One region of the Streptomyces sp. NBC_01261 genome, then DNA from elsewhere that is predicted to be linked to it. Evidence: riboswitches for the same ligand, from Rfam matches in the RefSeq annotation. Region 1 holds a riboswitch; each other region holds the start of a gene.

Region 1 (7,466 bases):
CTGGGACCTCGCGATGACGGACGCCGCGATCGGTATCGCCGTCTTCCTCGACGACCACAAGGCCTTCGACGCGGCCGTCAAACGCTTCCGCGACCGCGTGCCCGCCTACTTCTACCTGGCCAAGGACGGCAAGGTGCCGCTCACCCCGGTGGGGTCGAAGCTCACCACCCCGCAGAAGCTGACGACGTACTGGTTCAAGCAGACGACCTTCAAGGACGGCGTCGCCCAGGAGACGTGCCGAAACTTCAAGCACGTCGGGTACTCGCTGGCCGCGACCGCGCACATCGCCGAGACCGCCTGGCACCAGGGCGTCGACCTGTACGACGGGGTCAAGGACCGGCTCAAGGCCGCGCTGGAGTTCCACGCCCGCTACCAGCTCGGCGAGCCCGCGCCCGCCTGGCTGTGCGGCGGCAAGGTCGACCGGAACATGGGCCCCGACCTGGAGGTCGCCGTCAACCACCTGGAGGGCCGGCTCGGCATGAAGGTGCCCGCCGCGCACAAGCTCGCCGAGTCCACCCGCCCGGCCGGCAGCGACGACCTCTTCGTCTCCTGGGAGACCCTCACACACGCCGGGAACACCGCCGACTGAAACCTGTGTGACATCGGACCCCGCGAATGGCGTATAGTTGCAATCACAACGGCGCGGGGTGGAGCAGCTCGGTAGCTCGCTGGGCTCATAACCCAGAGGTCGCAGGTTCAAATCCTGTCCCCGCTACTAAGACCAAGGGCCGGAATCCAGAAATGGGTTCCGGCCCTTGGTGTTTCTCCCCCTGTCGGCCCACCCCGCTCGCCGCACTCCCCCCACCGGGAAAAACTGGACGCGTGGAGGAGGGTCCGTATGTGCGAGCCGGCGGGCGCCTCCACGGCGATCCCACGCCCGACCCGGGTCTCGGTCCCGACGAGGGACGGCGGATCTCGTACACCCTCGGCTTCGTCCGCCGACTGCCCCCGCTGCTGCTGGTCGTCGGGGCGTTCTACGACTACTTCACCCCGCAGGCCTTCACCGCGGCCCCGTTCTTCACCGCCGCCCCGCTCGTCGCCGCCCCCCTCTACTCCCGGCGCGGCACCGTGCTCACCGGCCTGGCCTCGGTCGCCGTCGTCCTCGCGATCCACATCAGGCTCGGCATCGTCCTCCACACGGACGCGATCACAGAGGCGGCCACTGTCGCGACGGTCACGGTCCTGGCCGTCCTGATCAACCTCCTGGTCCGCCGCAGCAGCGAACAGCTCGCCTCCGCGCGCGAGATCGCCGAGGCCGCCCAGCGGGCCGTCCTGCCCGAACCGGCCGAGCGGATCGGCGGGTTCGCGATCGCGGCACGGTACGAGGCGGCGCAGGAGGGCGCGTTCATCGGCGGCGACCTGTACGCGGTGCAGGACACTCCGCACGGCGTACGGCTGGTCGTCGGTGACGTGCGCGGCAAGGGCATGGGCGCGGTCGCCGCCGTCGCCGTGGTCATCGGGGCGTTCCGGGAGGCCGCCGAGCAGGAGGTGACCCTGGAGGCGGTCGCGCAGCGGCTGGAGCGGGCGCTGGCGCGCGAGGGCACCCGGCGCGACGGGCTCGACGCGTTCGAGGGGTTCACCACGGCCGTCCTCGCCGAACTCCCGCACGGCGACGGCGTGGTACGGATCGTCGACCGGGGCCACCCGCCGCCGCTGCTCCTGCACGAGGACGGCACCGTCCGCACGTTGCAGGTCCAGGAGCCCGCACTGCCCCTGGGAATGGGCGAGTTGGGGGTCTGGCCCGACCGTGCCGAGGAGTTCGCGTTCCCGGGCGGGGCCACCCTCCTCGTGCACACCGACGGGCTGTCCGAGGCGCGCGACTCCCGCGGTGTCTTCTACGACCCCGGGGCGCGGCTGGCCGGCCGGACCTTCCGTACCCCCGAGGCGTTGCTCGGCATCCTCGCCAAGGAGGTGCGCCGGTACTCCGGGGGCTGGATGACGGACGACATGGCGATGATCGCCGTACGGCATCCCTGACCGGACATCACGGGCCGTGACCGGTCTGGAGCCGTCCGCACAACAACTGATACACCGTCAATACCTGTGGGAATTCTGAGGCTTGGCCAACTCGCCCGTTTTTCGCCGGTGGTGGGCCCTTCGTCCAGCAAGGAAAGGTTAATGATCAAGCCGAACAGCTTGGAAACGGACGCCCGTGTCTATTAACGTTCGATAACGCAGCGCGGTCGTCCCAGCCGTCACAAGAGATGGCTCCGTGCGCACGCGCCGAATCCTGAAAGGGAACCGGGGAACCACCACCTTGGGGTGAATCGCTCGTCAACCGCCGTGGAAACACGACCGGTTTACGCGCGTAGGAGACCTTCCTGCTCCGAACCCGTCAGCTAACCCGGTAGGCGAGAGGGAAGGAAAGGAGCACGCCCACGTGGCGTCCAACCAGGCTGCCCCAGAAGCCCCTGTCGTCTACGGCGGTTACCGCCCCGACGAGGGCCCCTGGGAGGAGTGGAATCCCAGCGCGGAGACCGTTCTTCCCAACCGCGGCAAGCACCGTGTCGCCAAGCAGCGTGGTGGCGGAGGATTCGCCCGCAGCTCCACCGTCCTGGGCGTCGGTGTCATAGCCGCCGTCAGCGCGGGCGGCATGGCCAGCGCCAACACCGGCAAGCCGCCGGTCTCCATCTCCCTGCCCGACCTGCCCTCCGTGGGCCACCTGCTGGACGACTCGTCCAGCAGTACCCCCAAGGGTTCCGCGACCGCGCTCAGCAGCGTCGGCGTGACCACCACCGAGACCGCCAAGGGCGCCTCGGACGCGGGTGAGCTGCTGCGCAACCGGATCATGGCGCAGGCCGAGTCGCAGCAGGTGCAGGTCGACGGCAAGTCGAAGGCCGCCGTCGAGGCGGCCGTCGCCCAGCAGGTCGACGACGCCGCCGCCAAGGCCGAGAAGGACGCCGCGAAGAAGGCGGACGACGCGAAGAAGGCCGCGGAGGCCGCCGCCAAGAAGAAGGCCGAGGCCGCGAAGCTCGCCGCGCTGGCCAAGCAGTACACGCTGCCGGTCGGCTCGTACACGATCACCGGCACCTTCGGCCAGGCCGGCTCGATGTGGTCCTCCGGGTATCACACGGGTCTCGACTTCGCCGCTCCCACCGGCACGCTGATCAAGGCCATCCACAGCGGCACGGTCACCGAGGCGGGCTGGGCCGGGTCGTACGGGTACCGCACGATCCTCACCCTCGACGACGGCACCGAGCTGTGGTTCTGCCACCAGTCCTCGATCAACGTCAGCGTCGGGCAGAAGGTCTCCACCGGTGAGGTCATCGGCCGCGTGGGCGCGACCGGCAACGTGACCGGGCCGCACCTCCACCTGGAGGTGCACATCAACGGCGCCGCCACCGCCAGCGACCCGGCGCCCTGGCTGCGCAGCAAGGGCCTCAACCCCTGAGGGTCTGGAATATCCGGTTCCGGTCCGGCTGTTGAAGAGGGTCATGACTTCTCTTCGCAAGCTGGGCCGGTCCGATCTTGAGGTCTTCCCGCTCTCCCTCGGCGGCAACGTCTTCGGCTGGACCGCCGACGAGGCGACCTCCTTCGCCGTGCTCGACGCCTACGCGGCCGCGGGCGGCAACTTCGTCGACACCGCCGACTCGTACTCGGCGTTCGCGCCGGGCAACCAGGGCGGCGAGTCCGAGACGATCATCGGCAAGTGGGTCAAGGCCCGCGGCAACCGTTCCGACGTCGTCATCGCCACCAAGGTCAGCCAGCACCCCGACTTCCCGGGCCTGAGCGCCGCCAACATCAAGGCCGCCGCGGACGCCTCCCTGCGCCGCCTCGACACCGACCACATCGACCTCTACTACACCCACTTCGACCAGGTCGAGGTGCCGGTCGAGGAGATCATCGGCGCGCTGGACGAACTGGTGAAGGCGGGCAAGGTGCGGCACATCGCCGCCTCCAACATCACCCCCGAGCGCCTGCGGGCCTCCCTCGACCTCTCCGACCGCGAGGGCCTGGCGCGCTATGTCGCCCTCCAGCCGCACTACAACCTGGTCTCGCGCGACACCTACGAGGGCGAGCTGAGCGAGCTCGCCGCGCGGGAGGGCCTGGCCGCGGTCCCGTACTTCGCGCTGGCCGCCGGCTTCCTCACCGGCAAGTACCGCCCCGGTACGACCGTCGACAGCCCGCGGGCCGGGCGGGCGGCCCAGTACCTCGAATCGGAGCGCGGCCTGAACGTCCTCACCGCCCTCGACGAGGTCGCCCGGGCCCACGACGCCCCGGTCGCCACGGTGGCCCTCGCCTGGCTCGCGGCCCAGCCCACGGTCGCGGCCCCGATCGCGTCGGCCCGGTCGGTGGAGCAGCTCCCCGCGCTGCTGGGCGTGGCCGAACTGGAGCTGACGGCGGCGGAGATCGCCCGCCTCACGCAGGCGTCGGCGTAGATGTCCTTGGAGCTATGACCGGTACGGGTTGTACAGGGGAGACGCGTACGACCCGTACACCGGCGGCCACGGCGGCACCACCACCGGTACCGGTGGTGCCGTCCGTCGCGCCGCGTAGTACAGCGCGGGCCGCGCCACCTCCCGGCGCAGCCACAGCTCGTGCAGCAACTCCCTCTCCCGTACGACGAAGTCGGCGCCGGCGCGGCCCCGCGCGGCCCGGTGTCGCAGGAACGCCAGGGAGGTCGCGTGGGCCTCGTACCGGGCGACCGAGCGGGCCGCCTGCCTGCCGAGGTGGTGGCGGGCGTACTCGCGGGCCAGCCGCCGTGCCTTCATCGAGCCGAGCACGAACGGTTCGGCCGGGGTCAGCCAGCCCGCGTAGACGTAGGCGGGCAACTCCTCGCGCACACTGCGCAGTTCGCGTTGCCGGGTCCAGACGGCGAGCCAGGCCAGCAGGCCGAACACGGGGACCATGAAGAGGCCGTAGACCTCGAAGAAGCCGTACTGGCCGAAGGTGGAGGAGCCGTTCCAGATCGCGTGCATGCCCATCGCGAGGAGCAGGCCGGTCAGGGGGAGCAGGGCGCGGCGGATGTGCTGCCGGTCGGGGGAGAGGGCGGCGATGCCGAAGCCGATGCCGGTGAGGACGGTGAACAGGGGGTGCGCGAAGGGGGACATGACGATGCGCACGAAGAAGGTCGCCGCGGTGACGGAGGTGAAGCCGCGGTCGCCGGTGAGCTGGTCGGTGCCGAAGGCGGTGCCGAGGTAGAGGATGTTCTCGGTGAACGCGAAGCCGGTGGCGGTGACCCCGGCTATCACCACCCCGTCGACGATCCCGGTGAAGTCCCGTCTGCGGAACAGGAAGACGAGGAGTACGGCCGCCGCCTTCGCCGACTCCTCGACGATCGGCGCTATGACGGTCGCGCCGAGGGTGTCCGCGCTGGTCGGGTCGGCGGTCGTGGTCGCTATCCATCTGGTCGCGAAGCTGTTGGCGACGATGGCTATGAGGGCCGCGGCGCAGGCGCCCCACGCGAAGGAGAAGAGCAGGTTCCGCCAGGGGCCGGGGTCGACGCGGTCCAGCCAGCGGAAGGCGGCGAGGAGGAGGGGTACGGGTAGTACGGCGAGCCCGAGGCCGACCAAGAACCCTTCCGTGCCCGTCTGTTGGCGGACCAGCGCGAGGATGACGAGCCCGGAGAGTGTCAGCAGGGCGATCAGCGCGCCGTGGCGGACCCAGTTCCGCTGCCACCAGCGCGTCCGTGGCCCGTGCCCGGGCACACCACCGGCGGGGTGGCCGGGGTGCGGGGGGTACGGCGGAAACGTGGCCACGGCATCGACCCTAACGAGGTAAGGGCACGGCCCGCGATGGAGCCTGGCGTCAGCGCTGGTCGTCGTGGGGTACGCGACGGAAGAGCAGATCGTTCACGACATGACCCTTGTCCAGTCCCTGGCCCTCGAAACGGGTCAGCGGCCGGAACTCCGGACGGGGCGCAAAACCGCCGTCAGGTTGGCTGTTCTCGAAGTCCGGCTGCGCGTCCAGCACTTCGAGCATCTGCTCCGCGTACGGCTCCCAGTCGGTCGCGCAGTGCAGGGTCGCGCCGGGCTTGAGGCGGGTCGCGGCGAGGGTGAGGAACTCCGGCTGGATCAGTCGCCGCTTGTGGTGCCGCTTCTTGGGCCAGGGGTCCGGGAAGTACACGCGCAGGCCGTCGAGGGAGTCCGGGGCGAGCATCTCGCGGAGCAGGATGATCGCGTCCCCGTTGGCGACCCGGATGTTGGACAGGCCGTGGTGGTCGGCCAGGCCCAGGAGGTTGCCCTGGCCCGGGGTGTGCACGTCGGCGGCGAGGATGTTCGTCGCGGGGGCTTCGGCGGCCATCTGGGCGGTGGCCTCGCCCATGCCGAATCCGATCTCCAGGACGACGGGGTTGTCGTTCCCGAACAGGTCGGTGAGATCGAGGGTTCGTTGGCCGTCGATGTCCAGGCCCCACTTGGGCCACAGGCGTTCCAGGGAGTCCGCCTGGCCGGCTGTCACCCGGCTTCTGCGGGGCTGGAAGCTTCGGATGCGGCGTTCGAAGTGGGAGCCGGCGGGGTCGGGCGTCGGCCCGTCGGGGAAACGGGGTTCGCCCTTGGACCGGTTTCGCTGCGCGGGCTCGGTGGGGGTGTTGAGGGAGTCAGACACAATGGGTTGATTTTACTGGGCGTGCGCCTTTGCGTCTGCGTGGCTTGTGTTGTCTGGCGAGCGCGGGGGCGTTGGGGCTGGTCGCGCCCACGCGGCGGAGCCGCATATCGATACAGCCCCGCGTCCCTCAGCGGGGTTGTAGTTCCCGGGGTAGAGCTGCCAAGGCTCGTCTTGCTACCTCTCTGCCGATCGGTAGGGAGGCTGTTGCTGCTGGGCTGGGGGCGTTGAGGACGTGGATCGCCCGCGGGCCCTCCTTGATCAGGAAGTCGTCCACCAGGGTGCCGTCCCGCAGTACCGCCTGGGCGCGGACGCCGGCCGGTGACGGAACCAGGTCGTCCGGGGTCACCGCCGGGAGGAGGCGTCGTACGGCTGCCGTGAACGCGGTCTTGGAGATGGACCGACGGAGTTCCCCCGCGCCGTAGCGCCAGTGCTGTCGGGCCATGTGCCAGGTGCCGGGCCAGGTTGCCGTCGCGGCGACTTCCCGGGGGCTTACGACGCCCCAGTCGTAGCCCTCGCGGGCCAGGGCCGGTACCGCGTTCGGGCCGAGGTGCACGCTGCCGTCGATCCCGCGCGTGAGGTGGACGCCGAGGAACGGGAACGCCGGGTCGGGTACCGGGTAGACCAGGCCCCGCACCAGTTCGGGGCGGGTGAGGGTGTAGTACTCGCCCCGGAACGGCACGATCCGCATCTCCGGGTCGTCGCCGGTGAGACGGGCCACCTCGTCGCAGTGCAGGCCGGCGCAGTTGACCAGCACGCGGGCGCGGACGACGTCACCGCCGGTCGCGGTCACCGTGCGGACGGCGACCCCGCGCTCCGGGCGCCGGTCGATGTGGGCCACGCGCGCGCCGTAGCGGATCTCCGCGCCGGAGGCCTCGGCGAGGTGGCGGGCGACCTCGGTGTAGTCGCAGATGCCGGTCGTC
Region 2 (7,466 bases), 1.0 Mb from region 1:
GTTGCTCGTCCGCGGCGCCGTCGTGGCTGGTCGCGCCGTTCCCCGCGACCCTTGGGGCGCGGCCTGACCACTGCTGACGTCGCACGACCTGCCCAGGAACCGGGCGGCTCCCCACAGCCGACCGCCCCCCACCCCGAACGAGGAACATGACCACCAGCTCGAACGGCCGCCGCAAGCCGCCCACTATCCACGACGTTGCCCGCGAGGCGGGCGTGTCGCGGGGCACGGTCTCCCGGTTCCTGAACGGCGGTCACTACGTCTCGCCGGCCGCTCGCACCGCGGTGGAGACGGCGATCAGGAAGACGGGGTACGTCGTCAACCGGCACGCCCGTTCCCTGAGCACCGGACGGTCGGACTCGGTGGCGTTCCTCCTCACCGAGCCGCAGGAGAAGTTCTTCGAGGACCCCAACTTCAATGTCCTGCTGCGGGGTTGCACCGAACACCTGGCCCGCCACGACATCCCGCTCCTGCTGATGCTGGCCTCGTCGAAGGACGAACGCCGCCGCCTGACCCGGTACATCACCTCGGGCCACGTGGACGGCGTCCTCCTCGTCTCCAACCACAGCGGCGACCCGGTGGCGGCCGAACTCCGGGACGCGGGCATCCCGTTGGTGGCCTGCGGCAAACCGCTGGGCACCGCCTCCAAGTACAGCTACGTCGCCGCGGCCGACCGCGACGGTGCCCAGGAGATGGTCCGCCACCTCATCGCCACGGGCCGTCGCCGCATCGCCATGGTCACCGGCCCACTCGACGCACCGGGAGGCCCCGACCGCCTGGCGGGCTACAGGGACGTCCTCACGGAGGCGGGCTTGCCCCACGACCCGACCCTCGTGGTCGAGGGCGACTACCGTCGCACGGGCGGAGAGGAAGCGGCCCGCAGACTCCTCGCCCAGGCCCCCGACATAGACGCGGTCTTCGTGGCCTCCGACCTCATGGCCCTGGGAGTCGTCAACACCCTCCAGCAGTCCGGCCGTTCGGTCCCGGATGACATCGCTGTCGGAGGCTTCGACGACTCGGCGGCGGCCACCTCCATCACCCCGGCCCTCACGACCATGCGCCAGCCCTACGACCGCATCAGCGCCGAAATGGTGAGGATGCTCCTCGCCCAGATCGCCGGCGAGGACACGGCGGGCGTGATTCTGCCTACGGAACTGGTGGTACGGGAGTCGGCATAACGGTCGTAATTGTCAAACCAACCGGAACACGGGTACACGCATGTGAAGGCAGCAGCCGTCCGGTTCGTGTCGAGTCGGTGGGGCGTTCCATCCGTATTCTCTGATCATGGCCGCACCCCTCGCATATGCACTGATCGCCACCGACCTGGACGGAACGCTGCTGCGCGGCGACGACACGCTCTCCGACCGGTCCCGCGCCGTACTGCGGCGGGTGGCGGAGGCCGGTGCCCGGCACCTCGTCGTCACCGGTCGGCCCGCCCCGAGGGTGCGGCCCCTCCTCGACGACCTCGGCTCCAGAGGGCTCGCGGTGTGCGGACAGGGCGCGCAGTTGTACGACGCCGGCGCGGACCGTCTGCTCTGGTCGGTCACCCTGGACCGGGAGTTGGCGGAGACCGCGCTCGGCAAGATCGAGGCGGAGGTCGGCCAGGTGTACGCGGCGGTCGACCAGGACGGCGTGGACGGCCTGACGCTGATCGAGCCCGGCTACTTGATGCCGCACCCCACGCTCCCCGCCGTGCGGGTAGGCAGGCGCGACGACCTCTGGTGCGAACCCATCAGCAAGGTGCTGCTCCGTCACCCCGCCCTGGAGGACGACGAGTTGGCCTCCACGGCCCGCTCGGTGGTCGGTTCCCTGGCCTCGGTCACCATGTCGGGCCCCGGCACCGTCGAACTCCAGCCACTCGGCATCACCAAGGCGACGGGACTGGCCCTCGCCGCCCGCCACTTGGGCCTGACGCCGTCCGACACCATCGCCTTCGGCGACATGCCGAACGACATCCCGATGTTCGACTGGGCGGCCCACGGAGTGGCCATGGCCAACGCCCACCCCGAACTCAAGGCGGTGGCGGACGAGGTGACGACGTCGAACGAGGACGACGGAATCGCGCTGGTCCTGGAAAGACTCTTCAGCTAGAACGCCCTGTTTTTAGGGGCGCGGGGCTGTATCAATGTGCGGCTCCGCCGCGCGGGCGCGACCAGCCACGACAGCGCGAGAGCCGAACAGACAACCCGTCGTGGCTGATCCAACATTTTCTAGTAAGCGCCGTACACGTTGTCGATGGACCCGTACACGGCCGCGGCGTAATTGCAGGCGGCGGTGATGTTCGCAACCGGGTCATACGGATCGAACGAAGTCCCGGCAACGTGATACGCGTTGAACGTCGGGTCGATCACCTGAAGCAACCCCTTCGACGGCGTACCGGCCACCGCGTTGGAGTCCCAGTTGTTGATCGCGTACTGGTTCCCGGAAGACTCACGGATCACGTTCCGGTAGATCCCGTTGTACGTACCCGGAATCCCCTTCTGCGCCATGATCGCGAGCGACTCCCGGATCCACCCGTCAAGGGTGTTGGGGTACCCGGCGAGCGTGGTCGAGGCGGTGGTGGTCGACGTGGTGGCCGCGGACGCGGTGGTCGCACCCACGACGGGCAGCGCGAGGATCGCGACACCGGTACCGGCGACGACGACACGGCGGACGAGGCGGGCACGGCGGGACTGAGCGGTTGCAGGCATGACGAGGTTCCTCTCCGTCGCCTGCGAGGTGAGCTGTCGGGTTCGGGCTGGGAGGTGCCCGGCCGCGCCCTTGCGGACGTGACTTAACCCCAAGCCGTTCCGGTCGTGACGACCGGCCCGGCGACCTACCTGGTTCCCCCGCTCCTGCCGTGCGAGAAGTTCGTGACTGGGATGCCGGGCGGCGGCAGGATTCGGCGTTCCGCTCGACAGGCCGGGAAACTATGCGAGAGCACATGTCCGGAACAAGTGGCGGAATCACACCTAACCCCTATTGACCTTGGTCTGAGGCGTATGGGGCACTTGATCCTTTGCGCGAGCCAAGGGTCAATTGTCAAATGCCGTAAGGGAAAACGCGGGCAGACCAGGACACAGGTCACGCACAGAAACGCGTGACCCAAGTCACGGGAGGATTAAGAACGGCAAATCGGGCATTCATCCTCAACTGGCAGTTCTCGGAATCCTTTTCTCCCATGTGCGATGGAAGATCACTTCTTCGCCCTCGGTGCAGATGACCTCGTTCGAGGTAATAAATTCCGTTTCGTCGCAAGTAATCTCCGACCGCGTCCGTACGGTCGTGTCCCATCCCAGCTCCGGCCGGTGCAGCCGGATCGACCAGTCCGACCGGGTGCGCGCCGACAGCGGGTCGGACTCGTCGATCGTGTACGTCTCCAACGCGTCCTCGGTGAATTCGAGACCGTCCGGGTACACGCGCGTGCCGCCGTACCGGGGATCCACCTCCAGCCGCCACTCCCCCTTCGCGACATCCCGTACCACCAGCCGCTCGGGGCGTGGTTCGTCCAGCGTGGCCGGGTGGTTGACCCCGAGCGGCTCGGCCTCCTCGGGTTCCTCGAAACGGATGCCCTCCGTCAACTCCCGCTCCCGCACGGGAAGTTCGAGCGCGCTTCCCTCCGGGTCCAGCGTGAACCCCGCCGCCGACTCCGGCTGCGGCCAGATCCACGGCCAGTACGCCGACGACACCGCGAGCCGGATGCGGTGCCCGGGCGGGAACGCGTGCCCGATGCCGTTCAGCTCGAAGGTCACGTCCTCGGTGGTGCCCGGCGTCCACGGCACCGCCCGGTCCCGCCCGTGCCGCGCCGACAGGTTCAGCACACCCCGGGTGACCAGGGTCGAGGCACCGTCGGGGGCCACGTCGCACAGCCGGGCGATCACCTGCCCGCGCGGCACCTCGCAGGTCAGTCGCAGCCGTACCCTCGGCCGCCCCAGCACCCATGTCTCGGCCGGCACCTCGAACTCGAAGCAGGCCGACCGCGCGTCCTCGTCCCGCTGGTCCGGCGGCAGATCGGCGTCGTTCCCGAAGGGGAAGAAACGGCCCGCGTCCACACCGGTGTGCATGGGGGAGCGGACGATCGCGGGCGCACCCCGGAGGCCGTACGTCGTCGTCTTCACGTGCGGTGAGGGCCACGCGGGCTCGCCGACCCAACGGCCCGGGAGGGTGTCGTAGACCGTGGCAGGGGGGTGGGAGTCGCTGACGTAGGCCCGTAGGAGCGGGTCGGACGTGACGCCGGTGTCCTTGTCCTTGAGCCAGTGGTCCCACCAGCGGAGGGTCTCCTGGAGGAAGCCGATCGCGGGGCCGGGCGGCAGGCCGCGGTCCGGGTACTGGTGCGACCACGGGCCGATGAGGCCGCGCACGCGGTCCGGCGGGAGGTGTTCGACGAGCCGTAGGACCGAGTCGCGGTACGGGTCGTGCCAGCCGCCCACCGCGAGGACGGCCGCGCCGATCGCGGAGTAGTCCTCGCAGACGCTGCCGTGCCTCCAGTAGTCGTCGCGGATCTGGTGGGCGAGCCAGGTGTGGATGAACGGGTCGATCCGTTCGAGGCGCTTGAGCCACATGTCGCGCCAGACCAGGCCCGCGTACTCGGGGTCCGGCGGGCGGGCGACGAAGGCGAGCATGGTGGCCGCCCAGGCGTGCAGGTCGACGGCGAGGGCGGAACCTCCCATGTAGTGCACGTCGTTGTCATAGCGGTCGTCCGTCGAGCAGACCGTGACGATCGCCTTGAGCGGCTCGGGTGCGAGGGCCGCGATCTGGAGGGAGTTGAAGCCGCCCCAGGAGATGCCGAACATGCCGACCCTGCCGGTGCACCAGGGTTGCGCGGCAAGCCAGTTGACCACTTCCACGCCGTCGGCGAGCTCCTGGGCGTCGTACTCGTCGCCGGGGGCACCCTCACTGTTGCCGTGCCCGCGCACGTCGACCCGGACGGAGGCGTAGCCGTGGCCCGCGTACCAGGGGTGGCGCTGGGCGTCCCGGGGCGCGGTCCAGTCGGTCAATCGGTACGGGAGGTATTCGAGGAGCGCGGGGACGGGTTCGTCCGTCACCGGGCGCCACACGCGCGCGTAGAGGTGTGTTCCTCCCTCACTGCCGCAAGCGTGGGAGGTGCCCCCAGCGAGCGGGATGCGGATGTCCTCGTGGGTCGTCTCGTGGGGGAAGGACGTACGGATGCGCATGAGGGGACCCCTGGGTTCAGTGGACCGGATGCATGGTCCGGCGCAGCCACGGCGCGGCGGCCATCACCGCGAGGCCCGCGGCCACCGCGATCGCGCCGTTGACGCCGAAGTAGGCCGGCTTGGAGACGTCGTCGTAGAGCTTCACCGTCTGGGCCTGGATGCCGTTCGCGAGGGCGAGGGACAGGAACCAGAGGGACATGGTCTGGCTGGAGAAGGCGGCCGGGGCGAGCTTCGTGGTGGCCGACATGCCGGAGGTCTCCAGGAGGATGTCGCCGAGCCCGAGCAGGAAGTACGAGCCGACGATCCACCAGGCGGACATCCGGTAGGCGTCGCCGCTGTGCCCGCTGGTCGGCAGGACCATCAGCAGGAAGGAGAGTCCGCCGAGTACGACACCGATCGCGATCTTGTTGGAGGCGTGCGGCTGGCGGCGGCCCATGCGGACCCAGAGCGCGGCGACCACGGGCGCGAGACCCACCTCGAAGGCGCCGAGCGCGCTTGCGTACCAGCTCGCGGGGAAGTCGAAGCCCAGGATGGTCGTCTCGGCGTTCGACGCGGCCAGCAGCATCATCGTCGAATAGGCCTGGAAGAGGATGAAGTTGAAGACCGTGGAGGCCAGGAACAGCACGATGTACGGGCGCAGCCGACCGCGTTCCTCGGGGCTCACGCGCGGGCTCATGAACATCACCGCGAAGTACACGACCGGCGCGATCACGGATATCACCGTGAGGAGGTCGACGAAGCGGCCCATCGTCAGCCAGCCGGCGGTGGCCAGCCCGGTCGCGAGCACGGCGGCCACCAGGATGCCCAGGACGATCAGCCTCACCGCGCGGCGCAGCGCGTCCGGCGCGAGCGCGAACTCCGCGGTGTTCCTGCGACCGGCCAGGTGACGGCGGCCGGCGACGTACTGGATGAGCCCGAACGTCATGCCGACCGCGGCGGCCGAGAAGCCCCAGTGCCAGCCCTCGTGGTCGCCGAGCCAGCCGGTGATCAGGGGGCCCGCGAAGGCGCCGATGTTGATCGCCATGTAGTAGAGCGCGAAACCGGCGTCACGGCGCTCGTCGTCGGTGCGGTACAGCTTGCCGACCATGGTGGCCACGTTGGGCTTGAGCAGGCCGGTGCCGGCGCTGATCAGGCCGAGGCCCACCCAGGTCATCGTGGGGGTGGGGACCGCCATCGCGTAGTGCCCGCAGGCGATCAGGACGCCGCCCCACAGCACCGCGCGGTACGAACCGAGGATGCGGTCCGCGAGCCAGCCGCCCGCGACCGAGACGAGATAGACCAACGTTCCGTAGGCTGCCGACACGGACGCGGCCGTTCCGGACGACATGCCCATGCCGCCGTGCGCGACGGTATCCGCGAAGTAGAGGACGAGGATGGCCTGCATGCCGAGGAACGAGAAACGCTCCCAGACCTCAAGCCCGGAGAGCGTGAGCAGCCCCTTGGGCTGCCCGAAGAAGGCGTGGTCGTCCTCGGGGGGCGGTTGGTCGTCGGGTTCGGCTTCCAGTGCGGTTCGAGACACCATCCACCACTTCCGCGTAAGTCGATAAATATCCGTTCTTATCAGGTGATCGAAAACATACCGGTCGTGATCCGATACCGCCCCTGCTGGACGGGGTGGGCGGCATGGGTGATCGAAAGCTGACCGGATACGCTGACTTGAGTGATGCCAGCGACCTATCGACAAACCGTGTGACCGCCCAGGGACACCAGCAGACAGGAGACCCCTCGTGACCGTCGTCGGGCCGTTCGGGCTGAGCGTGCGGGACCAGGCTCTGGAAGCCGATGTCCAGGCCGGATTGACGGCCGTCGAGGAGGGTCTGCTCGAAGCCACCAAGAGCGAGGTCCCCTTCATCACGGAGGCCGCCCAGCACCTCGTGCGCGCGGGCGGAAAGCGGTTCCGGCCGCTCCTCGTGATGCTCGCCGCGCAGTTCGGCGACCCCTATGCGCCGGGTGTCGTGCCCTCGGCCGTGGTCGTCGAGCTGACCCACCTCGCCACGCTGTACCACGACGACGTCATGGACGAGGCGACCGTACGCCGTGGGGTGGAGAGCGCCAACGTCCGCTGGGGCAACTCGGTCGCGGTCCTCACCGGCGACTTCCTGTTCGCGCGCGCGTCGCACACCCTGGCCGACCTCGGTCCCGAGGCGGTCCGGGTGCAGGCCGAGGCGTTCGAACGCCTCGTCACCGGCCAGATCCTGGAGACCGCCGGCCCCTCCGACGGACGCGACCCGGTCGAGCACTACCTCGACGTGCTCGGCGGCAAGACCGGCTCCCTGGTCGCGGTCGCCTGCCGCTTCGGCGCGATGATGTCCGGCT
Region 3 (7,466 bases), 2.6 Mb from region 1:
TGAGCTTCACGGACTCCGTGGACGTCGTCGCGTACGGCGTCGGGGAGGTACTGTCGGCTGCCTGCTCGTCGGTGTGGCTGACGATGAAGCGGTTGCCGGTGAGGACGAGCACGGTCACGTGCCGACGCACCTCGTTCTGGTCGAACGTGGTCTCCTGGTGGACCAGGAACGACCGGATCGGCTCGCCGCCCACGGCGGCCTCCACCGCCTCGGCCACGAGGGCCGGGTAGTAGCCGCTGCGCTCGATCGCCGCACGCAGCCCCTGGGTCGTCGTACTGGTCTTGGCCATGACGTCCATCCTACGGTGGCGCACTGACTGCGAGGCACCGCCGAGCACGGTCTCGTCACAGCTGTCTCAGTACACGGGAAGCGTCCTCGGGCCGAGGTCGTCGCGGGCCGGCGGCGGGGAGAGGCGGACGGAGGCACCGAGCACGCTGAGTCCGTGCGCGGCCACGACGACCGGCTCCAGGGTCACGGCGACGACCTCGGGATGATCGTCGACCAGCCGCGACACCCGCAGCATCAGCTCCTCCAGGGCAGGCGTGTCGACCGGCGTCGAACCGCGCCAGCCGAACAGGAGCGGCGCCGTCCGGATCGACCGGATCAACGACCCGGCCTCCCGGTCCGTGACCGGAATCAGCCGGTGCGCGGTGTCCCCGAGCAACTGCGAGGCGGCTCCGGCGAGCCCGAACGACAGCACGGCCCCGGCCGCCGGATCGATGACGGCCCGTACGACGGTGTCGACCCCGCGCGGCGCCATCCGCTGCACGACCGGCCGCAGTTCCTCCGGCTTCCCGAACAACTCGCCCAACTCGGCGTACGCCCGCCGCAGTTGGTCCTCGTCCGCCAGATCCAGTCGTACGCCGCCCAGGTCGGCCCGGTGTCGCAGGTGCGGGGCGGTGGCCTTGAGGGCGACCGGGTAGCCGAGGGTGCGGGCGGCCTCGGCGGCGGCGTCGGGGGTGGGCGCGGGCAGCGCGCGGTGGACGTCGACGCCGTACCTTCCGAGCAGTTCGCACGTCTCGTCGACGCCGAGGGTGAGGCCCTGCCCGCGCGCGAGGAGGCCGCCGATCAGCCCGGCGGCGCCCTTCTCGTCGATGTCCTCGAACTCGGGCACCCGGCCCGGGTCGGTGGCCTCGCGCCGCCACTGCGCGTACTTCACGGCTTCGGCGAGGGCCCGGACGGCACGCTCGGCGGCGGGGAAGGCGGGGATCAGCCCGCCGCCTTCGGGGGCGGGCATCGCGGTGACGGACTGCTCCGGCTCTACGGCGCTCCGTCGGGGTGGTCCTTGCGCGGGGCGGGACCGGTCGGCGCCCTCCTCGGCGCCGGGTGCCTTGGCAGCGACCTGTGGTGCCGTGCTCATCGCGGCGGACAGCGCTTCGGCCAGCCCGCCGAGCTCCACGTGCACCACCAGGACCGGCTTCCCGGGAACCGCCGCCGCGGCGGAGCGCAACGCCTCCGCCAGCGCCGCGTCCTCGGCCGGCCCCTCCCCCACCGCGGGTATCGCGGTCACGACCACCGCGTCGCACGAGTCGTCGGCCAGCGCGCCCGACAGCGCCCGGTGAAAGTCCGCCGCCGTCGCCGCGGTCGTCAGGTCCACCGGCGGCGACGGCCGCAACCCCTCGGAGAGGCAGGCGTCGTAGGTCAGCAGTCCGAGCGATTCGGAGTTCCCGACGATCGCCACCCGGGGCCCGCCGGGCAGCGGCTGGCGCGCCAGGAGCAGCCCTGTGTCGACCAGTTCGGTGATCGTCTCGACGCGGATCACCCCGGCCTGGCGGAGCAGCGCGGACACGGTGGCGTGGGGCAGTCGCGTCGCCCGTACGGCGTGTCCCTGGGGGGCGGATCCGGCGCCCTGGACGACGACCAGCGGTTTGGCCGCAGCGGTGCGCCGGGCGAGGCGGGTGAACTTGCGGGGGTTGCCGATGGACTCCAGGTACATGAGGGCGACGTCGGTGTCGGGGTCGTCGTACCAGTACTGAAGGACGTCGTTGCCGGACACGTCCGCGCGGTTGCCGGACGAGACGAACGTGGAGACGCCGGTGACTCCGGTGACTCCGCCGCCGCGCCGGTGCAGGCGGGACAGCAGGGCGATGCCGATGGCGCCGGACTGGGCGAACAGCCCGATGCGGCCGGGGCGCGGCATCTCGGGGGCGAGGGACGCGTTCAGCCGTACGTCGGCCGCGGTGTTGATGACCCCGAAGGCGTTCGGTCCGATGATGCGCATGCCGTACGTGCGCGCGTGGCGCACGAGTTCGCGCTGACGCTCGCGTCCCTCGGGGCCGCTCTCGGCGTACCCGGCGGTGACCACGACGAGCCCCTGCACCCCGTGTTCGCCGCACTCGGTGACGACTTCGGGGACGTGCTCGACCGGAACGGCGACGACCGCGAGGTCCACGGGGCCCTCGATGTCGCGCACCGAGCGGTACGCCGGCACCCCGTCGAGGTCCTTCCGCTCCTCGGGGAACGCCTTGTTCACGGCGTACAGGCCGCCGGTGAAGCCGGCGTCCCTGATGTTGTCGAGAACGCTGCGGCCCACCCCTCCGGGGGAACGACCGACACCGACGACGGCGACCGAGCCGGGCACCAACAGCCGCCGTACGGACCGCGCTTCGGCCCGCTGCTCCCGCGCGCGCTGCACGGCGAGGGACCTGTCGGTGGGTTCGAGGTCGAACTCCAGGCGTACGACGCCGTCCTCGAAGCTGCGCTTCTGGGTGTAGCCGGCGTCCGTGAACACCTTGATCATCTTGTTGTTGGCGGGCAGCACCTCCGCGGCGAAGCGGCGGATGCCGCGCTCGCGGGCGACGGCCGCGATGTGCTCCAGGAGGGCGGAGGCGACACCCCTCCCCTGGTGCGCGTCCTGCACCAGGAAGGCGACCTCGGCCTCGTCGGCCGGGGCGGTGGCGGCACGCCCGTCGGCACTAATGCGTTCATAGCGTACGGTGGCGATGAACTCGCCGCCGACGGTGGCCGCGAGTCCCACCCGGTCCACAAAGTCGTGGTGCGTGAAGCGGTGGACATCCTTGGCGGACAGGCGCGGATACGGCGCGAAGAAGCGGTAGTACTTCGACTCGTCGGAGACCTGCTCGTAGAAGCTGACCAGGCGATCGGCGTCGTCGACGGTGATGGGCCTGACGCGCGCGGTACCCCCGTCGCGCAGCACCACGTCGGCTTCCCAGTGGGCGGGGTACTCGTGCCGGTCCGACGAGGTCTGCTGCATGGGGCCCAGCGTACGGCTCGCGTCTGACAACGGCGCGAGGCAGTCTGTGGGTGAAAAGCAGCGAGGGGAAGTCGGGCCGAGGCCGCGGTCCGACGACTCGCTCCGGACGGTCCACGGGACCGGTCCGGGCTCGCTTCACGTGTGGGAAACTGGTCTAGACAACCCTGAGACTCTGAAGGGCAGCATCACATGGCTGAGCGCCGCGTCAACGTCGGCTGGGCGGAGGGCCTTCACGCCCGCCCCGCCTCCATCTTCGTCCGGGCCACCACGGCCTCGGGTATCCCCGTGACGATCGCCAAGGCCGACGGCAACCCCGTCAACGCGGCCTCCATGCTCGCGGTTCTGGGCCTGGGCGCCCAGGGCGGCGAGGAGATCGTCCTCGCCTCCGACGCCGAGGGCGCGGACGCGGCCCTCGACCGACTGGCGAAGCTGGTCGCGGAAGGTCTTGAGGAACTCCCCGAGACCGTCTGAGCACCACCCAATTGAGGGTTGCGGTGCTTTTGGCCCAAAACCCGGTGCACCACAACCTCGAAGGGCTCGTCCGAATTACCGGGCGAGCCCTTCGCAATTCCACTTGTGGGCAGCATGAATAATCCCCCGCGAATTAGCCTCTCTTTGTATACGGCGCCCGTGTTAATGCCGCAGACCCGACATGTTTACGGGAGGTTGCGAAGTCCTCACACGGTCCGCGCCGTTCGCCCCGCCGGGAAAGCGCAGCCGGTGCGCGGTGCCCGCGCGCTCGGTGTGCAGGGCGGTGATCGCCCGGGCGCGCTCGCTGTCGCCGCGGGCCACGGCGTCCACGATGGCCCCGTGCTCCGCCCAGGACTCCACGGGGTTGGCCGGGGCGTCCACCGCGTACATCCAGGCGATCTTGTGCCGCAACTGGGTCAGCATCGAGGTCAGCGCGGGGCTCCCGGAGGCCTGTGCCAGCGTCTCGTGGAACCAGCTGCCCAGGGAGCGCAGATCCTCGCTGTTGCCCCGCCTGGCACGCTCCTGGCCCAGCCTGACGAGGCCGCGCAGCACCTTGAGGTGGGCCTCGGTGCGCCGCTGGGCGGCCCGCGAGGCGCCGAGCGGCTCCAGCAGCATGCGCATCTCCAGCAGGTCGGCGGCCTCCTGCTCGGTCGGTTCCGCGACGCACGCGCCCGCGTGCCGCCGGGTCACGACGAACCCCTCGGCCTCCAGCGTGCGCAGGGCCTCCCGGACGGGGACGCGCGAGACCCCGTACCGGCGCGCGAGGAGTTCCTCCGTGAGCCGGCTGCCGCGCTCGTAGACACCGGCGACGATGTCGTCCCGGATCGCCGTGCATACCGAGTGCGCCGGAATACGCATGTCCGACCTCCGCCTTAATCCCCGTGAAACGTCGACGATTGACGTGTGTTCCGTGACTCTATTGCAATGAGCGGGAATTTCCGATGGCGGGCCGGAATCCATGGATATTTTTTGGACAGGAGGGCTCCGGAAACACCGAAAGCCCCGGCCGGGCGGGCCAGGGCTTCGGGAAGTGCGGCGGTACGTCGTCAGACGTTCACGCCGTGCTTGCGGAGGTAGGCGACGGGGTCGACGTCGGAGCCGTACTCGGCGGTCGTGCGGGCCTCGAAGTGGAGGTGCGGTCCGGTCACGTTGCCGGTCGCCCCGGAGAGGCCGATCTGCTCGCCCGGGGTGACCGTCCGGCCGACGGAGACACCGATGGACGACAGGTGGCCGTACATGGTGTACATGCCGTCGGCCATCTTGATCACCACTTGATTGCCGTACGAGCCGCCCCAGCCGGCCTCGACGACGGTGCCGGAACCGACCGCGTGCACGGAGGTACCGGTCGAGGCGTGGAAGTCGATGCCCGTGTGGGCGCCGGAGGACCAGAGGGAACCACCGGTCTTGTAGCCGGTGGAGACGTACGAGCCGGTGACCGGTGCGACGAAGGTGTTGAGCTTCTTGCGCTCGGCGGCACGGGCCGCGCGCACCTCGGCCGCGCGCTCCGCCTTGGCCAGTGCGGCGGCCCTGGCGCGGGCCTCTTCCTTGGCGGCCTGCTCGGCCGCGGCCTGCTGCTGGGCGGCGGCCTGGGCGTCGATCTTCTCGGCGACGGCGTCGCCCATGGCGATGACGGGGGTGAGGCCGGTCTGTTCCACGGCGGGCTCCGCGGCGAACGCGGGGGCGCTCGCGAGGGTGCCGACGACGCCGGTGGTGGTGAGGGCCGCGACACTGGCGACACGAACGGTGGTGCGGTGGGTCCGGCTCGGGCGACGGTGCTTCCCGGTGGCGCGGGTGAACGCCATGAAGTGGGTGGTCCTTTCCTTCCTTCTCGCCTACCGGGTTAGCTGACGGGTTCGGAGCAGGAAGGTCTCCTACGGACCCCCTCGCTCCACGCGCGGGCGTCCGATTCACCCCAGGGACATGGGTCCCCGGCTCCCCTGGCTCGCGCCGTACGGGGACTCGGCGATGACTGTCCGGTGCCGCGAGTGCGGCGCGGTGCCTGACGGACAGCCGGACCGACGCTAAGGGGGGCCACTTTCAATCCCCAAACGGATCACGGTTTTTGTTGCACATGCCACAGGGCAGACAGGCAACCTCTCCCCCAATTCGGACAATAGGGGGCCCTGGTGACTCTTCAGTCACCAGGGCCCCCACGCGCGCGTGCCGCTGTTCGGCTCGCTACGGGTCGTCTACTCGGCCGGGACGACGGTCACTTCGCCGATGCCGAGAGCCTCCACGGGCTCCTTGATCTGCTCCGCGTCGCCGACCAGGATCGTCACCAGACGGTCCACCGGGAAGGCGTTCACGACCGCCGCGGTGGCCTCCACGGTGCCGGTCGCGGCGAGCTGCTGGTACAGCGTCGCCTGGTAGTCGTCGGGCAGGTGCTGCTCGACCTGGTCGGCCAGCGTGCTCGCGACGGCCGCGGCGGTCTCGTACTTGAGGGGCGCCACCCCGACGAGGTTCTGTACGGCGATGTCCCGCTCGGCGTCGGTGAGTCCGCCCTCGGCGAGCTTGCGGAGCACCGTCCACAGGTCGTCCAGCGCGGGACCGGTGTTCGGGGTGTCCACGGAGCCGCTGATGGCGAGCATCGAGGCGCCCGTGCCGTCGGGTGCCGAACGCAGCACCTGGCCGAACGCCCGCACGCCGTAGGTGTAGCCCTTCTCCTCGCGCAGGACGCGGTCCAGGCGGGAGGTGAGGGTGCCGCCGAGGCAGTACGTGCCGAGCACCTGCGCGGGCCACACGCGGTCGTGCCGGTCGGCGCCGACGCGGCCGATGAGCAACTGGGTCTGGACGGCGCCGGGACGGTGCACGATCACGACCCGCCCGGTGTCGTCGGCGGTCACCGGCGGCACGGGACGCGGCTGTGCGGCGGAACCCGTCCACGATCCCAGGGTGTCGGCCAGGAGCGCGTCCAGGTCGATGCCGGTGAGGTCGCCGACGACCACGACGGTGGCCGTCGCGGGCCGGACGTGCCGGTCGTAGAAGGCGCGTACGGCCCCGGAGTCGATCTTCTGGACGGTCTCCTCGGTGCCCTGGCGCGGACGCGACATGCGTGAGGTCGCCGGGAACAGCTCCTTGGAGAGCTCCTTGGCGGCGCGGCGGGACGGGTTGGCCGTCTCGTGCGGGATCTCGTCGAGGCGGTTGCGGACCAGCCGCTCGACCTCGCTGTCCGCGAAGGCGGGCGCCCTGAGCGCGTCGGAGAGCAGACCGAGGCCCTTGGCCAGGCGCGAGGCCGGGACCTCCAGGCTCAGGCGCAGCCCCGGGTGGTCCGCGTGCGCGTCGAGGGTGGCGCCGGAGCGCTCCAGCTCGGCGGCGAACTCCTCGGCGGAGTGCTTGTCGGTGCCCTCGGAGAAGGCCCGCGCGGTGATCGTGGCGACACCGTCCAGGCCCGCCGGTTCGGCCTCCAGGGGCGCGTCAAGGAGCACCTCGACGGCGACGACCTGCTGGCCGGGGCGGTGGCAGCGCAGCACGGTCAGGCCGTTGCCCAGCGTCCCGCGCTCCGGGGCCGGGAAGGCCCACGGCCTGGCCTCGCCGGCCTGGGGCTGCGGGTGGAATTCCATCGTGGCGAGCTCGGTCACTTGGCCGCCTCCTCGTTCTCGTCGCCGGCCTCTGCTTCGTCATCCTCGTCCGCGAGCGGCTCGTAGACGAGCACCGCGCGGTTGTCGGGGCGCAGACGGGCCTTCGCGACCTCCTGCACCTCCTCCGCCGTCACGTCCAGGACGCGCTGTACGGCGGTCAGGGCGAGCTGCGGGTCGCCGAACAGGACGGCGTACCGGCACAG
Region 4 (7,466 bases), 4.0 Mb from region 1:
AGGGAGTGACCGCGGGCGAGTTCCACTGCCCGGATCCGACCACCACCGCCCTGCGCCTGACGGCCCTCCTCGACGGGCTCGCCGTGCAGATGACCGCCTACGGGGGCGCGGTGTCGCGGGCGCGGGCCCTGGAGTGGGTCGACGAGGCGCTCGCACGGGAACTCGGCCTGGAGCGGGCGGCGTTGACCGCTCCCTGAGCCGTTCCCCCAAGAGCCGCCTCTTCGAGGGGTCACCGCCGCACCTGTTGCCGCGGCACCCCGTTACCGTGTCGCCCCGTCAGGCCACCCGCTCGATCCGCATCTTGATGGCGTCCGGCGACAGCGTGCCCTTCGCCTCGGCATGGTCCCCGGAGGACTCGCCCCGCAGCCGGCGCCCGATCCACGGCACCAGGTACTCGCGTGCCCAGTGCACGTCGTCGCGCCTGATGTCGAGCGCGCCGCGCGGCGGCAGCGGGGGCCAGGGCTGATCAGGGTCGGCCGGGACCTCGACGCCGAGGACCTGGCCGGCGCGGAGCGCCACGCGCGTGTGCCCCTCGGGAGAGAGGTGGAGCCGGTCGCCGTCCCAGGCCCGCCGGTCCTGGACCGTCTTCAGGGACCACAGGTCGAGCACGGGGCAGCCGTAGCGGTCGGCGATGGCCCGCACATGTCCGTTGTAGGTGGCGATCTTGCCGCGCAGATGCTTGAGCACGGGTACGCCGCGGGTGTCGAAGCCGGTCGTCACCATGACGGTGCCGACGGCGGCGGTGAGGTCGGCGACCGCGCGTTCGAAGCGTTCGGCGACCTCGTCGGGGTCGGTGCCGGGACGGATGATGTCGTTGCCGCCGGCGGCCAAGGAGACCAGGTCGGGCCCGATCTCCTTGGCCCGGGTGAGCTGGTCCTCCACGATCTGGTCGAGCAGTTTCCCGCGCACCGCGAGGTTGGCGTACTCGAAGTCGCCCTCGGGTCGCCGGTCCGCGAGCAGTACCGCGAACCGGTCGGCCCAGCCGACCATCGCCCCGTCGGGCCCTGGATCGCCGACGCCCTCGGTGAAGCTGTCCCCCACCGCCACGTACGACCCGATCACTGCTCTGTTGTCACTCTTCGAATCGTTAGCCACGGCAACCATAATTCACCCTGAGGTGTGACCTACGCGATCGTATTTAGGGGTTGACGGGCGGTGAGATAAGCCACTTGTAAAGGGTTGTCCAAAGTCGGAATAACCCTCCGATCAGGGGCGTTGACCCCGGAACTGCTCTGCGCCGGGCTCCGGTGTCAGCCGACGGTGACGCCGTGCGAGCGGAGATAGGCGACCGGGTCCACGTCCGAGCCGTAGTACGGCGTGGTCCGGATCTCGAAGTGCAGGTGCGGGCCGGTCACGTTGCCGGTCGCGCCGGAGAGACCTATCTGCTGGCCCTCGGTCACGGTCTGACCGGCCGAGACGGACAGCTGCGACATGTGGGCGTACTGCGAGTACTCGCCGTCCGCGTGCCGGATGACGACCTCGTTGCCGTACGCGCCGTCGTAGGCCGCCGAGACGACCGTGCCCGCGGCGACCGCCTTGACGGTGGTGCCCGTCGGGACGACGAAGTCGACGCCGGTGTGATAGCCGCTGGACCACATGCTGCCCGCGACGTGATAGCCGGTGCCGATGGTGGCGCCGGTCACGGGGAGGGTGTAGCCGGTGGAGGTACTGGTGCCCGTGCTGTCGTCGCTCTGCGCGGCCGAGCTGCTCTTCGCCGAGGAAGAGGAGGACGACGACGAGGACGAAGGAGACGTGGTGCCGGACGACTTGGACGACGTACCGGTGTCCGTCCCGCCCGTCGCGGCCTTCTTGCCGAGGGTCAGCTTCAGGCCCGGGTGGATCAGTGACGGGTCGCCGCCGATGGCCTCACGGTTGTCCTGGTAGATCTTCTTCCAGCCGCCGGTGACGTCCTGCTCGTCGGCGATCTTCGCGAGCCAGTCGCCCGCCTTCACCGAATACGTCTTGACGCCCGCGGTCTTGGCGGTCGCCACCTTCTCCGTCGCCGTCTTCTCTGTCACCGGAAGGGACTGAACGGCCTTTTCCGGAGCGGAAGTCGTGGGCGCGGCATGAGCGCCGGTGGCCCCCATGAGCGGAAGGGCGAGTGCGGCGCCGCCGGTTCCGGCTACGGCCATCGAGCGGGTGAGTCGCTGGGACTTCGGGCGGCGGTGCTTACCCTTCACGGGCATGACGAATTCCTCTCCGGCGCCTGCGAGGTGAGCTGTCGGGTGCGGGCTGGAGATGCCCGGCCGCGCGCTGGTCGCGGCTAAACCCCAAGCCCGTTCCGGAGACCGGAACAGGCGTCTTACCTGTGGGTCCCCCGCTCCTGCCGCATACGGGTGGGTGTGTGCGGAGTCCGGTCGGCGGCAGGATTGGGCGTCCGTCCGGATTGGTGGCGAACGTAAGCGAGGAAGACGCAAAGGGACAAGCAGGAGGTTCCACGGATTTGCGTTTCTTGTGTTTCCCTGTGGGAATTCACCGTCACCCTCCGTGAATTCCCACAGGACTCAACCCCTCAATCCCCCTGTAAAAGCACGTCAATTACGTGAACATGACGAACGACGCACGGTCACGAATATGACGCTGCTCACGTACACAACTCTCAGGTTCCTTTATTCCAGAGCGAGTTGGACGAAGGCTGCAATTGGGACAGAGGGATCAGATGCGACGCAGGCGGATAACCGTCGCATCGAGGTCACCGCGCAGCCCGGTCCGCAGCCCGTGGTGCAACAGCACGGCCCCCCGGTGGACTTCGCCCGTTTCGAGGCATTCGTACGACGCTGCCGGGTCGAGCCCGCGCAGCCGGAGCGCCGGCAGCGGCTCGCCGTAGTGCTGCGCCTGGAGCAGGGCGAGGACGACGGTCTCGTCGCCGCGGACGTACTGCACGGCGCCGAGTCCGCCGCTCGGCGGGCGCAGCCGGTGGAGGTCGCCGTGCTGCACGAGCGGCCGGATCTCCTTGTACAGGTCCACCCACCGGCGGGCCTCGGCGAGTTCCTCCCCGGTCCACTCCGAGAGATCGCCGCCCACGCCGAGCACCCCGGCCATGGCGCTCACGAACCGGAAACGCAGGCTGCTGACGCGGCCGTTGAGCTGGGTGTTCGGGCTGTCGGTGACCCAGGCGGCCATCACGCGCGCGGGGTGGATCTGGCTGAAGCCGTGCTGGATGGCGAGCCGGTCGAGCGGGTCGGTGTTGTCCGAGGTCCACACCTGGTCCGTACGGCTCATGATGCCGAGGTCGATCCGGCCGCCGCCGCCCGAGCAGGACTCGAAGGCCACGCCCGGGTGGGCCGCCCGCAACCGGTCGAACAGGGCGTACAGGGCGCGCACATGGTCGATCCAGAGGCGCTGCGGATAGGCGTCACCGGGCCACCCGGCATCCGTGAAGCAGCGGTTGAAGTCCCACTTCACGTAGTCGATCGGGGCACTGGAGAGCAGCCCGTCGAGCTGCTCCCAGAGGTACTCCTGGACGTCCTCGCGGGCCAGGTTGAGGACGAGCTGATTGCGGAACTCCGTCCGCTTTCGTCCCTCTTGGTACTGCACCCAGTCGGGGTGCGCGCGATACAGGTCGCTGTCCGGGTTGACCATCTCGGGCTCGACCCAGATCCCGAACCGCATGCCGTGCGCGTGGACGCGGTCGGCGAGCGGCTTGAGGCCGGCCGGGAAGCGGTCCGGGTTGGGGGTCCAGTCGCCGAGCCCGGCACGGTCGCTGGTGCGGGCACCGAACCAACCGTCGTCGACCACGAACAGCTCGACCCCGACCGCCGCCGCGCGCTGCGCGAGCGTCTCCTGCTGCTCCTCGGAGATGTCGAACTGCGTGGCCTCCCAGGAGTTGTAGAGCACCGGCCGGTCCTGGTCCGCGTCCGGGATGACGTACGTCCGCTGGTAGTCGTGCCAGGTGCGGCTGGCGCCGCCGAAGCCGGCGTCGCTCCACAGGCCGGCGAAGACGGGGGCCGTGAAGGACTCCCCCGGTGCCAGGAGCAGCAGCCCGGAGTCGTCGTACCCGGCGCCGCCGCCGATCTGCACGCGCGCGTCCGGGAGTTGGGCCACGGCGATCCGCCAGGACCCCGACCAGCCGAGAGCACAGCCGTAGACCTCGCCGCGCTCCTCGGTCGCGTCGGTGTCGAGCGCGACCCAGGGCAGGTGCTGATGCCCGGTGTGGCCGCGACGGCTGCCGATGACCTTCTCACCGTAGGTGAGAGCGGAACGCACCAGCCGGGACTCGGCGGCCCACCGCCCGTGCAGCTGCGACAGCTGCCACCCGTCCCGCTCGGGCAGCGTCCACACGGCGGAGTCGGCGCGCAGCAGCTCCAGTGCCTCGCCCCCGTCGTTGTCGAGAGTCGTCCAGCGCTCCACGACGTCGCCGCGCATCCGGTAGTGCAGCGTGATCGCGAGACCGGTGTCCCGGAAGCGGAGCCGCAGTTCGTCGGCCTCCGTGTCGTACCGCTCGAAGGTCCATTCCGTGCCGCGGCGCTCGGGCGTGCGCACGGACAGGGCGGGGCGTGCGAAGCGGGGGCCACCCTCGACGGGGTACTCCTCTCGGCCGTCGAGCGGGGACTCGAAGGAGGAGCCTTCGGGCAGCGGGCGGGCGGCGAGCTCCTCGGCGTCGGCGAGTGCGATCGCGGGGCCCCAGTGCAGGTGGAGCAGCTCGTCGTCCTCGGTGAGATGGACGGCGTAGCTGCTCGTGGGGCCCGTCAGCACCCACGTACGGCCGTTCTCGGCGATCTCCAGCATCAAGCCCCTCACAGATTCGAACAAGTCCACTCAAGCAGCAACATCATCAATGGCCGGGGGCCTGCGAGGCAACGTCTGTGGACAACTCATGGCCTGTGGAATCGATGTCGTATCGTCGGAAGCGTGCCCGCCGGTGAGCCGCGTCGTCGGGCCGAGTGGGAGGAGTCCTCGTGACGCAGCAGATTCCGTCGACCGAGCCGGAGTTGTCCGGAGTGCGTAATTTCCGGGACGTGGGCGGACTTCCGACGGCGGACGGACGGCGGGTGCGGCACGGGGTGCTGTTCCGCAGTGGTCACCTTGCGCACGCGACCGAGGAGGACGCCGCGTTCCTCGACTCGCTGGGTCTGCACACGATCTTCGACTTCCGCAACGCGTCGGACCAGAAGCTGGAGGGTCCCGATGTCGAACTGCCCGGCGTGCGCAATGTGAATCTGCCGCTGTCGGACCCGGCGGACGGCTCCGAGTTCTGGAAGATGGTCCGCGACGGCGAGATAGACCAACTGCGCGGGATCCTCGGCGGCGACAAGGGCGCCGACCGGATGATCGCCTCGTACCGCACGATCGTCACGGAGCGCACCGCCGAGCACTCCCAGGTGCTGCACGCACTCGCGGAGGACAGTGTTCCCGCGCTGATGCACTGCGCGGCGGGCAAGGACCGCGCGGGCCTCTCGATAGCCGTGACGCTGCTCGCCCTGGGCGTGGAGCGCGAGGCGATCGTGACCGACTACCTGGAGTCGAACGCGAAGCACCGCCGCTACAAGGTGCGCCGCAGCGGCTCCTCCGCCTCGGCCTACTCCCCCGAGGTGATGGAACTCCTCAGCCCTCTCTTCGACGCCCGCGCCGAGTATCTGACGGCCGCTTTCGACACCGTCGAGGAGACCTGGGGCAGCGTGGACGCCTATCTGGAGCAGGGGCTCGGGATCACCCCGGAGCTCCGGGAACGGCTGCGCGAGCGGCTCCTCGACTGAACTCGCGGCTGTGGCCGGCTACTTGGCGCCCACGGAGAACAGCAGGTAGATGAAGGCCGCGAAGACGTGGCCGACGGCGATGTAGATGATGAGCCGTACCCACAGGGCGCGGGGGAACTTGTCCTCGATGTTGTTGCCGCTCATGGCGTCTCTCCGGTGATCGGGCCCAGGCACAGGGTGGCCGTGGGGCTCTGCAGCAGGGTGTGGACGAACAGGACCTCGACGCCGTCCTCCTCGGCGGCGGCGAGGCGGTGCGGGGTGAGCGAGTCGAAGTGCGCGCTGTCGCCCGGTGCGAGGAGGTGCGCGGTGTCACCGAGGCGCAGGCGGAGCCGCCCCTTGAGGACGTACAGCCACTCCTCGCCGGGGTGCACGCGCACGATGTCGCCCTGGGAGCCGTGCGGGATGCGGACGCGCAGCGACTGCATCCCACGGCCGGGGGCACCGGCCTGCCAGTAGGTCCAGCCGCCCGCGCGGGTCGGTTCCATGTCGGCGGCGCGGACTACGGCGTCCCGGTCGGTGACCGTCTCGCCGAGCAGATCCGAGACTGTCGTACCGTAGATGCGGGCGAGCGCGAGCAGCATCGGCAGCGAGGGCTGGCGCAGCCCGGTCTCCAGACGGGAGAGATGGGCGGGCGAGAGTCCGGCCGAGCGGGCGGCGACCTCCAGGGTGAGGGAGGCGCGGCGACGCAGGGCACGGAGCTGTGGTGCGACGGTGGCCGGCAGGTCTTCGACCGGCCCGGCCGACGGTTCCGGCTCGGTCTCGGGAGAGCTCATGCTCTCCATTCAGCCGGACATTTGCCCCTGCGGCAAATCTCTTGCCTCAGGGGCAAAAATCCGTGGCTCCCGTCAACGGCGCCAGGCAGAAACCCCTACCGGTTCGCCACCGCTACCGGTTCGCCACCGCCTGCTTCACGAGCGTCTTGCTGAAGTCCCACATCAGCCCGCCACCACTGTGCGCGTCGTCCATCACGGCCGTGAACGCGTCCACGAACCGGTCCACCTCGCGCTCGCCGATGATCAGCGGCGGGATGAGCTTGATGACCTCCAGGTGGTCGCCGGAGACCTGGGTGAGGATGCGGTGCCGTTGGAGCAGCGGTACGACCACCATCTGGGCGAACAGGCCCTTGCGTGCGGCCTGCAGCATGGTCCAACGGCTGCGCAGCTTCAGCGACTTGGGCCTGCCGAACTCGATGCCGATCATCAGGCCCCGGCCGCGGACGTCGGCGAGCAGCTCGTACTTGTCGACCAGCGCGGCGAGCCGGGTCCTCAACTGGTCCCCGGTGGCACGGGCGTTGGCGACGATCTGCTCGTTCTCCATGACCGACAGCACGGCGAGGCCGGCCGCCATGGCCTGCGCGTTGGACCCGAAGCTCGCCGAGTGGACCAGGACGCGGTCCATGGACGAGTAGACCTTCTTGAAGATCCAGTCCTTGCCGAGCGTCGCGCCCACCGGCACATAGCCGCCGGACAGCGCCTTGGCCACGCACACCAGGTCCGGCTCCACGCCCTCCTCGTGCTGGTAGGCGTAGAAGTCGCCGGTGCGCCCGAGGCCGGTCTGCACCTCGTCCGCGATGAGCAACGCCTTGTGCTGGTGCAGGAGTTCCTGTGCGGCGCGCAGGTAGCCGGGCGGCGCCTCGTGGACGCCCTTGCCCTGGATCGGTTCGACGACGAGGGCGGCGACGTCGCCCTTCTTCAACTCCCGTGCCAGGGCGTCGAGATCGCCGAGCGGTACGGCCGTGTCCGGCAGCAGCGGGGCGAAGCCGTCCCGGAA

The links. A riboswitch is a leader RNA that binds a small molecule or an ion and turns the genes downstream of it on or off. The one in region 1 is predicted to bind cyclic di-AMP.
Region 2: another riboswitch for cyclic di-AMP. It lies ahead of OG226_RS22060 (transglycosylase SLT domain-containing protein); the one in region 1 lies ahead of OG226_RS26825 (M23 family metallopeptidase).
Region 3: another riboswitch for cyclic di-AMP. It lies ahead of OG226_RS14645 (M23 family metallopeptidase); the one in region 1 lies ahead of OG226_RS26825 (M23 family metallopeptidase).
Region 4: another riboswitch for cyclic di-AMP. It lies ahead of OG226_RS09025 (M23 family metallopeptidase); the one in region 1 lies ahead of OG226_RS26825 (M23 family metallopeptidase).

The regions. Positions count from the first base shown of each region.
Region 1 is NZ_CP108463.1:6,048,181-6,055,646, forward strand. It holds gene OG226_RS26810 (alginate lyase family protein) at 1-589, shown strand, start outside; tRNA gene OG226_RS26815 (tRNA-Met) at 642-715, shown strand; gene OG226_RS26820 (PP2C family protein-serine/threonine phosphatase) at 823-1,977, shown strand; cyclic di-AMP (ydaO/yuaA leader) riboswitch at 2,212-2,369, shown strand; gene OG226_RS26825 (M23 family metallopeptidase) at 2,381-3,391, shown strand; gene OG226_RS26830 (aldo/keto reductase) at 3,435-4,379, shown strand; gene OG226_RS26835 (PrsW family glutamic-type intramembrane protease) at 4,392-5,699, opposite strand; gene trmB (tRNA (guanosine(46)-N7)-methyltransferase TrmB) at 5,749-6,546, opposite strand; gene lhgO (L-2-hydroxyglutarate oxidase) at 6,674-7,466, opposite strand, start outside.
Region 2 is NZ_CP108463.1:5,032,132-5,039,597, reverse strand. It holds gene OG226_RS22070 (LacI family DNA-binding transcriptional regulator) at 147-1,175, shown strand; gene OG226_RS22065 (HAD family hydrolase) at 1,282-2,088, shown strand; gene OG226_RS22060 (transglycosylase SLT domain-containing protein) at 2,208-2,687, opposite strand; cyclic di-AMP (ydaO/yuaA leader) riboswitch at 2,691-2,862, opposite strand; gene OG226_RS22055 (CocE/NonD family hydrolase) at 3,126-5,150, opposite strand; gene OG226_RS22050 (peptide MFS transporter) at 5,167-6,672, opposite strand; gene OG226_RS22045 (polyprenyl synthetase family protein) at 6,878-7,466, shown strand, end outside.
Region 3 is NZ_CP108463.1:3,414,750-3,422,215, forward strand. It holds gene OG226_RS14625 (DUF5998 family protein) at 1-298, opposite strand, end outside; gene OG226_RS14630 (bifunctional acetate--CoA ligase family protein/GNAT family N-acetyltransferase) at 356-3,214, opposite strand; gene OG226_RS14635 (HPr family phosphocarrier protein) at 3,404-3,685, shown strand; gene OG226_RS14640 (GntR family transcriptional regulator) at 3,848-4,543, opposite strand; gene OG226_RS14645 (M23 family metallopeptidase) at 4,732-5,487, opposite strand; cyclic di-AMP (ydaO/yuaA leader) riboswitch at 5,501-5,660, opposite strand; gene OG226_RS14650 (M16 family metallopeptidase) at 5,875-7,263, opposite strand; gene OG226_RS14655 (M16 family metallopeptidase) at 7,260-7,466, opposite strand, start outside.
Region 4 is NZ_CP108463.1:2,054,016-2,061,481, forward strand. It holds gene OG226_RS09015 (TetR/AcrR family transcriptional regulator) at 1-197, shown strand, start outside; gene OG226_RS09020 (SGNH/GDSL hydrolase family protein) at 277-1,062, opposite strand; gene OG226_RS09025 (M23 family metallopeptidase) at 1,251-2,186, opposite strand; cyclic di-AMP (ydaO/yuaA leader) riboswitch at 2,191-2,353, opposite strand; gene OG226_RS09030 (alpha-galactosidase) at 2,656-4,728, opposite strand; gene OG226_RS09035 (tyrosine-protein phosphatase) at 4,899-5,696, shown strand; gene OG226_RS09040 (DUF6126 family protein) at 5,715-5,840, opposite strand; gene OG226_RS09045 (helix-turn-helix domain-containing protein) at 5,837-6,469, opposite strand; gene OG226_RS09050 (aspartate aminotransferase family protein) at 6,582-7,466, opposite strand, start outside.